DNA from 4 places in the Ochrobactrum sp. PL_is483 genome. Region 4 is predicted to be linked to each of the others. Evidence: predicted binding sites of a transcription regulator. Region 4 holds the regulator's gene; each other region holds the start of a gene.
What was found. The regulator PhoB, encoded in region 4, activates phosphate uptake and scavenging genes when phosphate is short. The targets are predictions, from matches to a motif close to TGTCATNNANCTGTCAT.
Positions count from the first base shown of each region.

Region 1: a site for PhoB is predicted at 1,603-1,619, ahead of AC0TNJ_RS04260 (UDP-2,3-diacylglucosamine diphosphatase). Genes of this name have one in related genera too.
Region 2: a site for PhoB is predicted at 1,695-1,711, ahead of phnC (phosphonate ABC transporter ATP-binding protein). Genes of this name have one in related genera too.
Region 3: a site for PhoB is predicted at 1,534-1,550, ahead of AC0TNJ_RS08045 (DUF465 domain-containing protein). Genes of this name have one in related genera too.

Region 1 covers NZ_JBVPGS010000026.1:37,896-41,249, forward strand. The annotation lists gene AC0TNJ_RS04255 (glycosyltransferase family 4 protein) at 1-686, opposite strand, end outside; gene AC0TNJ_RS04260 (UDP-2,3-diacylglucosamine diphosphatase) at 683-1,549, opposite strand; gene AC0TNJ_RS04265 (citrate synthase/methylcitrate synthase) at 1,749-2,843, opposite strand; gene AC0TNJ_RS04270 (citrate synthase) at 2,931-3,354, shown strand, end outside.
Region 2 covers NZ_JBVPGS010000029.1:134,620-137,973, forward strand. The annotation lists gene AC0TNJ_RS06150 (alpha-D-ribose 1-methylphosphonate 5-triphosphate diphosphatase) at 1-1,074, shown strand, start outside; gene phnN (phosphonate metabolism protein/1,5-bisphosphokinase (PRPP-forming) PhnN) at 1,080-1,658, shown strand; gene phnC (phosphonate ABC transporter ATP-binding protein) at 1,761-2,591, shown strand; gene phnD (phosphonate ABC transporter substrate-binding protein) at 2,649-3,354, shown strand, end outside.
Region 3 covers NZ_JBVPGS010000031.1:114,787-118,140, forward strand. The annotation lists gene AC0TNJ_RS08035 (5-(carboxyamino)imidazole ribonucleotide synthase) at 1-594, opposite strand, end outside; gene purE (5-(carboxyamino)imidazole ribonucleotide mutase) at 596-1,090, opposite strand; gene AC0TNJ_RS08045 (DUF465 domain-containing protein) at 1,177-1,380, opposite strand; gene AC0TNJ_RS08050 (YdcH family protein) at 1,724-1,906, shown strand; gene AC0TNJ_RS08055 (MFS transporter) at 2,221-3,354, opposite strand, start outside.
Region 4 covers NZ_JBVPGS010000037.1:18,691-22,044, forward strand. The annotation lists gene pstB (phosphate ABC transporter ATP-binding protein PstB) at 1-273, shown strand, start outside; gene phoU (phosphate signaling complex protein PhoU) at 335-1,057, shown strand; gene phoB (phosphate regulon transcriptional regulator PhoB) at 1,174-1,860, shown strand; gene AC0TNJ_RS13830 (cell wall hydrolase) at 2,504-3,354, shown strand, end outside.

The DNA.
Region 1 (3,354 bases), on a different contig from region 4:
ACAAACACCGCTTTGGGAAACCGGGTCCGAAGATCGTTGAGGGATGGACCATCTCCTACGATCAGTTTGGTGCCGGGAAGATCCAGTTCCAGAAACGCTGGCAGGTTCTTTTCCGCAGCGACGCGTCCCACGCAGAGGAACACCGGCCGTGGCAAGTCCTTTTGCACTTCAGGCCGAGGATAAAACAGCGTCTGATCGACACCGCGCGTCCAAAGGGTCAATTGCGTAAAGCCACGCGCCTTGAGATCGTCCAGAATGGACTGCGTCGGTACCAGCGTATGCTGGGCCGCGTTATGGAAATGCCGCAGGAATGCGTAAGTCCATCTGGTTGGGACAGGAAAACGCTCCCACAGATATTCGGGAAAACGTGTGTGAAAACTGGTCGTGAACGACCAGCCCATTTTCACACAAGCGCGCCGTGCCATGAATCCAAGCGGGCCTTCGGTTGCGATATGCACATAATCGGGTTGCAAGGCTTTCAAGCGGCGCTTAAGCGCGCTTGTCGCGGTCAAGGCGAGCCGGATTTCCGGGTAGGTCGGACAAGGTACTGATCGATAATCAAGCGGAGATATAACCGTGACATCATATCCCCGGTCGATCATCAAATCACGGCATTTCGTCAGCGTGCGCACAACGCCGTTGACTTGTGGATGCCAGGCGTCTGAGACGATGACGATTTTCTTCATCGGCTGAAGTTTGCCAATTCGCGAGCGGGACGCGGAAGATGGATTACCTGCGCCTCGTCGTACTCTTCGCTGCCGGAGTTGACGTTTCCTGTCATTGGGCGGCGGTCACGACGCTCCGTCCATCCGATCAACTCCATTCGACCATCAAAATGTTCGATTACAGCCGTGCAGCTTTCCACCCAGTCGCCCGTATTGATATATTCGACGCCGTTCATGCTTTCGATCGTCGCGTGGTGGATATGGCCGCAGATTACTCCATCGACGCCGATACGCTGCGCCTCCTCTGAAACCACATTCTCGAATTGGCCGATGAAATTGACCGCCTTTTTGACGCGAAATTTCGCCCAAGCCGAAAATGACCAGTAGCGCAACCCAAAAAGCGAGCGGACACGGCTCATAATCGTGTTTATCCAAATGGCGGTGTCATATGCCCAGTCGCCCAGATAGGCAATGAAGCGGGCATTACGAACAACCACATCGAACTGATCACCATGGATAACCAAAAATTTTCGACCGTCCGCCGTTTCATGAATCGCCCGGTTCATCACCTCGATGCCGCCGAAATGCGTCCCTTGGAAATTCCGCAGAAACTCGTCATGATTGCCAGCGATGTAGATGATATTGGCGCCCTTGCGGCTTTTGCGAAGCAGTTTCTGGACCACGTCGTTGTGCTCTTGCGGCCAATGCCAATTGCGCCGGAGACGCCAGCCATCAACAATATCGCCCACAAGATAGATTGTCTCCGCGTCATAATAACGGAGAAAATCCAGAAGCAGTTCGGCCTGTGCTGCTTTTGAACCGAGATGCACATCCGAAATGAAAAGCGTTCGGAGTTTTCTGGCCTGCGGAGCATCTGCGCTCATTTGGTTGTCCCCTTCAATGGCAACCTGATCTGGGCGCAGAAAACCCGATTCCTGTCACAGCGATATGACAGCTGTTTTTGTAGTGCGAAAAGCAACTTCACGTAGCTTCGAATACGCCAGGAGCGCCGACCTGAATAAATCAAATCCGCGCTCCCGGCTGTTCTTTCTAAAGCTAAGTGTTGGTCTCGTGGACTATGCGTCAAGCAACGAGTTCGACCTTTGGGCCAACATAACGCGACTGCGGACGAATGAGCTTGTTCGTTGCAGCCTGCTCCCGGCAGTGAGCTATCCACCCCATGGTTCTCCCCATGGCAAAGACACACGTGAAGGCCTCACGCGGGAAACCCAGTTGCTCAAGCAAAAGAGCGGTATAGAACTCGACATTGGTTTCGAGGGGCCGATCCGGCTTGTGGCGCTTGAGAACTGCTATGGCAGCTTTCTCAACTGCCTCAGCCAATTCAACCCGGTGTTTTCCACGTTCATGCCCAAGGGATTCGATACGCTTCAAAGCACCTTTCAGGGCATCGGCACGTGGATCACGTACCCGATAAACCCGATGACCGAACCCCATCAGCCGTTCCCCATCGGCAATTGCTGATTCAAGCCACCATTCGGCGTTCGCGGGCCTGCCGATGGCATCGAGCATATCGAGTACCGGTCCCGGAGCACCACCGTGGAGCGGTCCCTTCAATGCGCTGATCGCAGCAAGCAGAGACGAGGTCAGGCCAGCCCGTGTCGATGCCACGACGCGGGCGGCGAAGGTCGACGCATTCAATCCATGATCGCAAACTGTCACAAGGTAAGTATCCAGCCCGGCAACTTCTGCTTCATCGGGCATTGCCGCATTCATCATGCGAAGTATGTCCGCACTGTGCGGAAGCGTCGGATCAGGACGGATAGGCCGCCGTCCCTTGTGGGCGCGCAGAATGGCTGTTGTGAAAACCGCCGGTGCGGCCATCAGATGCAAAGCGGCGGTCACGTCGTCTTCATCTGGAATGCGCGCCATCAATGCGCGCAGCGCTTCTATTGGAGACATTTCCATCAATGCATCGTCAAGCGCATCGGTATGATGAAATACCTGCAAACGGGCTTCGCCCAGAGCCTGCTGAAGTTCTGCTCCTGTGGGGAGGCCTTCAAAAAAACCGTCCCATAGAAGTTCTATTCCATCTTCGACGCTGCTGTGCGGAACCAGATCGTCCAGCGATCGACCGCGAATAACCAGCCTGCCTGCAAGCCCATCGACGTCTGACAGCACGGTTTCGGCAGCGATCACGTCTTCAAGTCCGCTATTCATAGTAATTCTCCTTGTTTGCCTTTCGACATTCTCTCCAAGTATAGTTGACGTCAATCTTGATGAAATCGATCAATGTAGGGAGCAATAATGAACTGGCTTACAGCGGAAGAAGCGCTATCCATTCTTCAGACAAAGCCTCAGACGCTTTATGCCAATGTCAGTCGTGGTCGCATCCGTTCCAAGCCGCAGCCCGATGATCCCAGACGCAGCCTCTATCGATCAGAAGACGTTCATCGTCTGGCCGGCAGACGTCCGGGTCGCAATAGAGATAGTACTGTTGCTGCTGACACTATTCGCTGGGGGCTTCCGATCATGCGCTCCGGCATTTCGACCATTATTGATGGCCGTTTGCTCTATCGCGGCTGCGATGCGGCTGAGCTGTCGGAAACGGCAACATTGGAACAAGTGGCCGCCCTGCTATGGCAGATGAATTTCGACAATAGCGGCGGTGCCTGCGGAGAAATGCCGCTATGTCGACAGCAGCCATGCTCTGCGCCGTTGGAACGCCTGT
Region 2 (3,354 bases), on a different contig from region 4:
ATCCTGATCCGTGACGGCAAGATCGCAGCCATCGATCAGGGCAACGCCAATGGCGGCGATGACATGGATGGCGATTATGTCATTCCGGGATTGATCGAGTTGCACACCGACCAGCTTGAAAGCCACTATGCGCCGCGCCCGAAGGTGCGCTGGAATGTCGATGCCGCCGTGCAGGCGCATGACGCGCAAGTGGCGGCATCGGGCATCACCACGGTATTCGACGCGATGCGCGTCGGCTCCGACTATGATCGCGATTTCGTCGGCAAGGATATGCGGATGCTCGCGGATGCGATTGAAAGCGGCGTGCGCGAAAACCGCCTGCGTGCCGACCATTTCCTGCATCTGCGCTGCGAAGTTTCCTCTGCCGATTGTCTCGAGACATTCGAGCTTTTCGCAGACGATGATCGCGTAAAACTTGCTTCGCTCATGGATCACGCACCCGGACAGCGGCAATTCGTTGATCTTGAGACCTATCGCACCTATTACATGCGCAAGATGAAGCTCACGGATGAGGAGTTCCGGGTGCATTGTGAAAAGCGCATGGCGGATTCGGACGCCTATTCCGCCAGACACCGGCGCGCCATCGCCGAACTGGCGACAACGCGCGGCATCGTTCTGGCGAGCCACGACGATGCGACCAGTGCGCATGTCGATGAATCGCTCGATCATGGCGTGCGGATCGCCGAGTTCCCGACCACGATGGAAGCCGCCAACGCGTCGAAAGGCGCGGGCCTCTCGATCCTCATGGGCGCGCCGAACATCGTTCGCGGCGGCTCGCATTCCGGCAATATTGCCGCACGCGATCTGATGGACAATGGCAGCCTCGACATTCTTTCTTCGGATTACATTCCTTTCAGCCTCATTCAGTCGGCTTTCGGTCTGGCTTCCGGCGAACGACCGATTGCGCTTCCCGATGCCATCCGCCTTGTGACCAAGAATCCTGCCGACGCGATGGCCATGGATGATCGCGGCGAGATCGCCATCGGCAAGCGCGCCGATCTGGTCCGTGTCCGTCCGAAAGGCGCGATTCCGGTTGTCCGCACGGTGTGGCGTGAAGGCGAACGGGTGCTTTGATGCAGATGCAATCCAAGAGGCCGAAAGGCTGTTTCGTCGCCGTCGTCGGCCCCAGCGGGGCCGGCAAGGATACGATCATGGATGCGGCGCGTGTGGCTCTTGCGGGCGACACGCGTTTTCACTTCGTGCGTCGCACCATCACCCGCCCGCAAATGCCGGGAACGGAGGATCACGACAGTCTGGACGAAGCGGCGTTCGCGAAATCGGCGGGCGAGGGTGCATTCGCCCTGCATTGGCAGGCGCATGGCTTGAGCTATGGATTGCCGAAATCGCTGGAGGGGGAAATCGCGGATGGAACGGTGGTTATCGCCAATGTTTCGCGCCGGGTTCTCAGCGATATTCGCAGACTCTATGCGTCGCGTTCGGTGGTCGTGATAACGGCCCGACCGGAAGTTCTGGCGGAGCGGCTCGCATCGCGCGGCCGCGAAAGCCGCGAGGAAATCGTGGCGCGACTAGCGCGTGAAGTCAGCTTCGATGACGGTGCGGGAGACGTTGTCACAATAGACAATTCCGGTGAAGTCGGCCTGTCCACAAAAGCCTTCCTGCGCCATCTGCAAGAAATCAGCGTTAAAACAATCGCTTGATTAGATTTCCTATAGTGACGTGTAAATTTACACAAACGTCATTGTGCTTTCATTGCAGTGTCATGGAAGCAATTCAGAGTGAGCATGAATGGAGAAGAATTCATGCTTCAACTGAAAAACATAACGCGCCGCTATAATGACAAGGTGGCGGTTTCGGGCGTAGACCTCGAAATCGAACCCGGCACGTTTGTGGGAATTATCGGGCGCTCGGGTGCGGGCAAGTCGACGCTTTTGCGCATGATCAATCGCCTTGTCGAGCCTTCCGAAGGGACCATCCACTGGGATGGTCGCGACGTTACGGGGCTGAAAGGTTCGGCGCTGCGCGACTGGCGCGCGCAATGCGCCATGATTTTCCAGCACTTCAATCTGGTCGACCGTCTCGATGTTCTGACGAATGTTCTGATGGGACGCCTGAACTATGTTTCGACGCCGAAATCGCTCCTGCGTGTTTGGAGCGATGAAGAACGCCTGATCGCTCTTTCCGCCTTGCAGCAGTTCGACATAGCGCATCTTGCGGCGCACCGTGCCGACGAGCTTTCGGGTGGCCAGCAGCAGCGCGTGGCGATTGCGCGCGCGCTTGTTCAGCAACCACGCATCATTCTCGCCGACGAGCCAATTGCATCGCTCGATCCGCGCAACACCCGCAGCGTCATGGACGCGCTGCGCCGCATCAATCGCGAATATGGCATTACGGTTCTCTGCAATCTGCACTCGCTCGATATTGCGCGCAGTTATTGCGACCGTCTGGTCGGCATGTCTGCCGGCAAGATCGTATTCCGCGGCACGCCTTCTATGCTGACCGAAATGGCGGCCCGCGACCTGTACGGCATGGAAGCCGCTGACGTCATCGATGCCGATGAGCAGCAGGATGAGCCATTGCCAATGCCAGTTCCGCAGTCGGCTGAAGCCGTTCTGCGTCAGCTTTCCGCCTGAGCGCACAGAGCTCAGGAAAAAAACACGCTCCAAACTCAGGATTAACAGGAGATACCTATGCTTAACCGTAGAAACTTTCTGGCGGCTGCTGCGCTTACCGCAACGCTGACCATGCCAATGATGGCTTCCACCGCTCAGGCTGCTGACTGGAGCAAGGACTATCCGGAAATCGTTCTGGGCGTGATCCCGGCGGAAAACGCCTCGACCACTTCCGACCGCTATGCGCCTCTGGCTGCCTATCTCGGCAAGGAACTCGGCACCAAGGTTACGCTGCGCGTTGCCAACGACTATGCAGCCGTCATCGAAGGCCAGCGCGCCGGTAACATCCAGATCGCATTCTATGGCCCGGCGTCCTATGCCCGCGCCGTCATGACCGGCGTTGAAACCACGCCGCTCGTCAACCAGCGTCACGATACCGGCGTCAATGGCTATTATTCGGTCGTTTACGTTCGCGCCGACAGCCCCTACCAGAAAATGGACGACTTGAAGGGCAAGACCATCGCTCTGGTCGATCCGAACTCGACCTCGGGCAACAATGCGCCGCGCTTCTTCCTCAATCGCGAGGGCTATAGCGTCGATACGTTCTTCGGTAAGAACTTTTTCGCCGGTAGCCATGAGAATGCAGTTCTCGCTCTGGCACAGGGCACCGCCGATGCGGCTGCCAACTCCTGGAACTCGGAAGACGATTCCAACCTGACCCGCATGGTCAGCCGCGGCGTTCTGAAGGATGCCAACGGCAAGGCGATGACGAAGGACGATTTCC
Region 3 (3,354 bases), on a different contig from region 4:
TGCGATGACCGAGACTTCCCGCTCGAAATCAACGAAGCCTTCGAGGATTGCAGGCGCGCGATTGATGGCAAGAATCGCCTTGTGGGCTTCGTTCTCGTCGAGCGAGGTCAGGCGGACCTGTCCCTTGCCGTCATAGCCCAGGCGCCGCGTCTTGAGGATGCCGCGTTCGCCCAATGCGCCCAAGGCTGCGATCAGGGTCTCTTCATCGTCCACGAGGCGCCATGGGGCTGTCTCGATACCGCTTTCATTGAGGAACTGCTTTTCCGTAAAGCGATCCTGCGAGACTTCCAGCGCGGCTGGCGGTGGCAGAACCAGAGCGGTTTCGGCCAGCCTGTCGGCGGCGCTGACCGGCACGTTCTCGAATTCATAGGTGATGACAGCGGACGCAGCGGCAAGTTCCGCAAGCGCTTTCGGATCATTATAGGCTGCGACGATCTGGCGACTGGCGACCTGTGCTGCGGGGCAATCGGCCTGCGGCTCCAGAATCACGGTTTGAAAGCCAAGACGCGCTGCGGCCATGGCCAGCATTCTGCCGAGCTGGCCGCCGCCGATAATGCCGATGGTTGCACCGGGCTGAAGAGGAGAATTTTTCATGTCAGGCCTCGTTCGAAGGGCGCTCGGCCACACTTTCCGTTTGCGCCCTGCGCCACTCGTCGAGACGGGCTGCAAGCGCTTCATCGTAAAGCGCCAGAACGGCTGCGGCGAGGAGGGCGGCATTGACCGCGCCGGCGCGACCGATGGCCAGCGTGCCGACAGGAATGCCTGCTGGCATCTGCACGATGGAGAGAAGCGAATCCTGGCCTGAAAGCGCCTTGGACTGAACGGGAACGCCGAAAACCGGGAGTGGGGTCATGGCTGCGGCCATGCCGGGCAGATGGGCCGCGCCACCCGCGCCGGCGATAACGACCTTAAACCCTTCAGCTTTCGCGCCCTTGGCGAAAGCGACGAGCCGGTCAGGGGTGCGGTGCGCGGAAACGATCCGGGCATCGAAGGAAATGCCGAGCGCCTCCAGTGTGTCTGCTGCATGGCGCATGGTCTCCCAGTCGGACTGGCTTCCCATGATGATGGCGACGTCGGCAGTAACGCTCATTGATCTTTCTGCTCCGGTTTTCATTCGTGGTGTCAAAACGACAAAGCCGGGCGGACCCCGGCTCTCTCATGTATCGTTCTCAGCGTTCAGGCGATGATGTCGGGGATGACCTGATCTTCCATCTCCTGCAACTTGTCCTTGATTGCGAGTTTTTTCTTCTTCATGCGCTGGACGCGCAACTGGTCGCAGCCCGTTGCTATCATAGCGTTGATAGCCGCATCGAAATCCGCGTGTTCCTGTTTCAGACGCGCGACGGCCAATCTGATTTCGGCCTGTTCCTGATCGGACATGCGAACCCCGTTTCGTTGAATAGTTTTACGGGCCGCACCGAACCCTAAAAAGGCGCGGCATCAGCCCGTTTCAGGCGAAGCCCTTATCACATTTTTCGCGTCAGGAAAATGCTACCACGACAAAATCGACTTTGCACCAAACTCGTGCCAAACTGTCATGGTTCTGTCATGGATGCGGCTGTCGAAGGCGACAAAAATACCGCATCCTCGGCAGCCGGGACTGCGTGTCTGGCCCGGAATACAGGAGGTGTACCGGGCGTTCATGCAGGCTGAATGGCGGGGCAGCGGGCAAGCAAGGTCCAGGTTGCTCCGCAAACCAGGGAAATCAACCAAAGGAGATCTGATGATGGCTATTGAGTCCCATCTTGCCACGCTTGAAAAGAAGCACGGCGCTCTGGAACAGGAAATTTCCGAAGCCATTGCGTCACCGGCAATGGATGATCTGCATGTTGCATCTCTGAAGCGCAAGAAGCTTATGCTTAAGGAGCAGATTGAAAAATTGAGATCTCAGGTAACCCGTCACTAACGGGAAAAGCCGCGCTTTGATCGCGGTTCGATACGGCGTCTCAAGCCATAGACACAAGAAATGCGGTCTTGGCGGCTGTGACACAGCCGCCGAACATATTGATTCAATTATTTAAAAACAAATTGATCACAACGCCGCCGCTCCCAACGCAACTTGATGCAACTTAAAGCGTGTCGCATTTTATTCCGTTCATACGACAGGCTTTAAGCTTTTGTTTTCACGCACGTCTTGATCCCATCGAGAGCCAAGATCAGAAATCAGTCCAGTGGACTGATTTCCCCGCGAAGGCGGTTCCCACTTTTGGGAGGCATGCTTTATCCATCCGTCTCGGCTCTCGGATCAAGATTGAGCGCTTCCGGCGTTGCACTGCGCTCGGAAGGCATGCTCTTGAACTGGTCTTTCTCTTCTTTCGGGACGGATGCGCGCTTGCGTGACCGGAACAATGCATAGCCGGTGATGGAAATATGCGCGAGCATGGTGATGGCGAAGAGGCCGGACGGCCAGAAAATATCCATGGCGGCGGCTGCCAGCAACGGCCCGAGCATTGTGCCGAAGCCGTAAAGCAGCAAAAGCCCGCTTGATACTTTCACGAAGCTTTCCGACGTCGCGTGATCGTTCGCATGGGCGACGGCAACGGGATAGAGGGCATAGGCGAGCGCGCCATAACAGCCGGTCATTGTAATGATGACAGGACCGCTGGATGGGGCGACGAGAAAGGCGATGAGACCGACGAGAGCCGCCAGCGCCGCCACGCTTGCCAGAACAAAACGCCGGTCGACCAGATCGGAAATACGCCCGATCGGAATCTGCATCAGGGCACCAGCTGCGATGGTGACGCTGACCATCAGGGCGATTTCAGTGGTGGAAATACCGGATTTCGCGCCGAAGACCGCTCCAAGCGTACCCCAGGCGCCATTGGCGATGCCGATCAGGATGCACCCGACGAAGGCGGCGGGCGAATTATTATAGAGCGCCTTGAGATCAAGTTGCACTTCCGTCAGCGGCTTGGGACTGACGGCTGTAGAAATCGCGGTCGGGATAAGGGCCAGACAGAAGAAGACGCCGCTTATCATGAACAGGTGGTCGGAGCGCACATCGCCTGCCGCCACCAGCATCTGGCCAGTCATGGTGGCCCCATAGTTGACCATCATGTACATGCCGAAAATCTTGCCGCGCGATTCGTTGGTTGCGCGCTCATTCAGCCAGCTTTCGATGACCATGAAGGCGCCGGCCATGGAAAAGCCGGTGAAGGCGCGCAGGATCACCCAGATGGTGGCGTCCACGAAGATGCCGGACAGGAGGGCGATGATCGCAGCCGACGCGGCAAAACAGCCAAATGCCCGCACATGGCCGACGCGGCGCACAAGGCGCGGCGCAAACAGACAGCCAGCCACGAAACCTCCGGCCCAGGTTGTGCCGAGCATGCCAAGCGAGGTTACTGAAAAGCC
Region 4 (3,354 bases):
ATTGCGGTCAGCCCGGAAGTCATCCTCATGGACGAACCGTGCTCGGCGCTCGACCCGATCGCAACTGCGAAGGTGGAAGAGCTGATCGATGAACTGCGCCAGAACTATACGATCGTGATCGTCACGCACTCGATGCAGCAGGCCGCGCGCGTTTCGCAACGCACAGCCATGTTCCATCTTGGCAATCTGGTCGAAGTGGGCGACACGGAAACCATGTTCACCGCGCCGACCGAAAAGCGCACGCAGGACTACATCACCGGACGCTTCGGCTGATCCGGAACTGCGTTTCAACAGACAGTGCGGCTTCCCCGCAATTTTTATTACGAGGTCTACTATGCCGTCTCAGCATACCGTTCGCTCCTACGACGAGGAATTGAAGTTTCTCTCCCATAAGATCGCCGAGATGGGCGGACATGCGGAACGTATGGTCGAGCAGTCCGTCGCCGCAATCGTCAATGCGGACAATGCGCTCGCGCAGCGTGTCATCTCTGACGATCTTATCCTCGACGCCAGCGAGCGCGAGATCGACGACAAGGCCGTCATGATTATCGCCAAGCGCCAGCCCATGGCCGTGGACCTGCGCGAGATCATCGGCTCGATCCGCATCTCCGCCGATCTGGAGCGCGTCGGCGACCTGGGCAAGAACATTGCCAAGCGTGTTGCCGCCGTTTCGGAATCACGCCAGCCGGTAAAGCTTTATCGCGGTCTGGAAACGCTGGCCGAACTGGCGCTGACGCAGCTGAAGGACGTTCTCGACGCCTATGCGTCGCGTTCGGTGCAGCAGATCAATGTCGTTCGCGACCGCGACGACGAAATTGACGCCATGTACACGTCTCTGTTCCGCGAACTCTTGACTTACATGATGGAAGATCCGCGCAATATTTCCGCCTGCACGCATCTTCTGTTCTGCGCGAAGAATATCGAGCGCATCGGCGATCACGCGACCAATATCGCGGAGACTGTTTATTACATCGTGACTGGCCTGCAAATGCCGGCTGAGCGACCCAAGGAAGACCTGAGCCACGGTATTGTCGTGGATGAGGCGCGTAAACCCTGAACTGCAACCGGCCGGACTTTGGTCCGGCGGTTGAGAATGTGTGAATAGCGCGGCGGCACGCGGTCGATTGGGGGATTGTATCCACCGTCCGCCGAATTTGGATAGGGAAATACTGGATGTCACAGGCACCCAAAATCGCTGTGGTGGAAGACGAAGAGGCGCTGAGCGTTCTGCTTCGCTACAATCTTGAGGCAGAGGGCTATCAGGTCGATACGATGCTGCGCGGCGACGAGGCCGAAATCGCCTTGCGCGAGAATGTGCCGGATCTGCTTATTCTGGACTGGATGCTGCCGGGCGTATCGGGCATTGAGCTTTGCCGTCGCCTGCGCCAGTGGCCGGAAACCGAGCGCCTGCCGATCATCATGCTGACGGCGCGTGGCGAGGAGAGCGAACGCGTCCGAGGTTTAAGCGTCGGCGCCGACGATTATGTCGTAAAGCCGTTTTCAACGCCGGAGCTTCTGGCACGCGTCAAGGCAATGCTGCGCCGCTCCAATCCGAGCATCCTGTCTCATGTGCTGAAAGTGGGCGATCTTGTTCTGGACCGCCAGCAGCATCGGGTCTACCGCAAGGAAAAGGAAGTTCGTCTTGGACCGACGGAATTCCGGTTGCTCGAATATTTCATGATGTCGCCCGGCCGTGTCTTCTCGCGCAGCCAGCTTCTGGATGGCGTTTGGGGTCCCGATATCTATGTGGATGATCGCACCGTGGACGTCCATGTCGGGCGGCTTCGCAAGGCAATCAATGTCGGTCGTGCGCTTGATCCGATCCGGACCGTTCGCGGCGCCGGTTATTCTTTCGGTTGATCGACACCGTTTCGAAACTCTCAAGTACAGCTCTTGATCGGCCCGTCATGTTCATCGTGGCGGGCCGTTTCACGGGTGATAGGCCCTGGGCAATGCTGACCCGATTCGCCTCTGCCGGGTCAAAACTCGCGCCAATTAGGCGTTTTCACACGATGTTACAACTATGTTTCCAAAGTTGACGGCAACCAGCGGAACCCATGGAAAACTGAATTTTTGCAGATCATTTGAAGCAGCATGAATGTGGTCGGGAAAACTATCCAAGCAAACACGAATTAAGGCAGCGATATGGCGTGTATTGCGAGAATTTGAATCGCTTTAAATCAATGCCTTATCTGAATTCGTAACTCTCGTTAATAAATTATTAATATATTTAAATGGCTTGTAGGCATATTCGCACTCTCGATTCGGAATTCATTTTAGGCTGTCTGGCTGCTTCCTGCATCGTTGGGATTTGACGCTTCGCCTTTTTTTGGCCTAAAAATTCCAAAACCTTGAATTCGATTGAGCGACAGTAGGATGAGCGATTTTGATCTTCGTCCTCTTTGACTTGCACCGCAGTCAGACGTTCGCGCGCATCGTTTCAGATGTGTCTGCCTGAACGTATGACTGGATCAGTTAAGGGTCCTAACATGAGACTGAGCCATTGACGCGCGCCGCGAAGTGGAAATTGCCCGTTCTTATCGGGCTGGTGGTTGCGCCTTTCGTGGTGACCGGTTGCACGACGACCGGGACTTCGGGAAAAGCCAATTCGGAAAAGACGGCGGCAAGCCACGTCAAATCGGTCAATGGCGTGAAGACCTACACCTACACCGCGCGTGACAAGGAATGTCTTGAACGCGCGATGTTCTTCGAATCCAACCGTTCGAGTCCCGACGGGCTTCTGGCTGTCGGCACGGTCGTCATGAATCGTCTCGCATCGGGCCGTTATCCTGATACGATTTGCGGTGTGGTCGGTCAGAAGAACCAGTTCGCGCCCGGTGTTCTCACCCGCAAGATGAATTCCAAGGCGTTACCTGATGTTCAGGCAACTGCCGATGCAGTCCTGAAGGGGCAGCGCCATCCGAAGCTCAAGAACGCCATGTTCTTCCATACGGCGGGCCTGAAGTTCCCCTATAACAACATGCACTATGTGCTCGTCGCTGGCGGCAATTCCTTCTATGAGAAGCGCAATCGCGACGGCTCGCTCCAGAATCCGGTTCCGCAGGAACCATACAATCTTGCGCTCGCCTATTCGCCGCAATCGCCTTCCGTTCCTCAAGATCCATCCTATGACGTGACCCTGCCGCAGACGGGTCCGGTTCCGGGCGCAGCACCGACAGTTCAGGTGGCGCTCGCGGAGGCTTCTCAGGCTCAAAGCGCGGAACAGAACGGCGGCGCCGGTCCGCAGGCCCGCGGTAATCGCCTGGCGCGTCATCGCGGTGTCCCTGCAACTCAGCAGGAGAACCACATGCAAATGGCCTCCTATCAGCCGCAATTCGATACGACCGCTCCGCA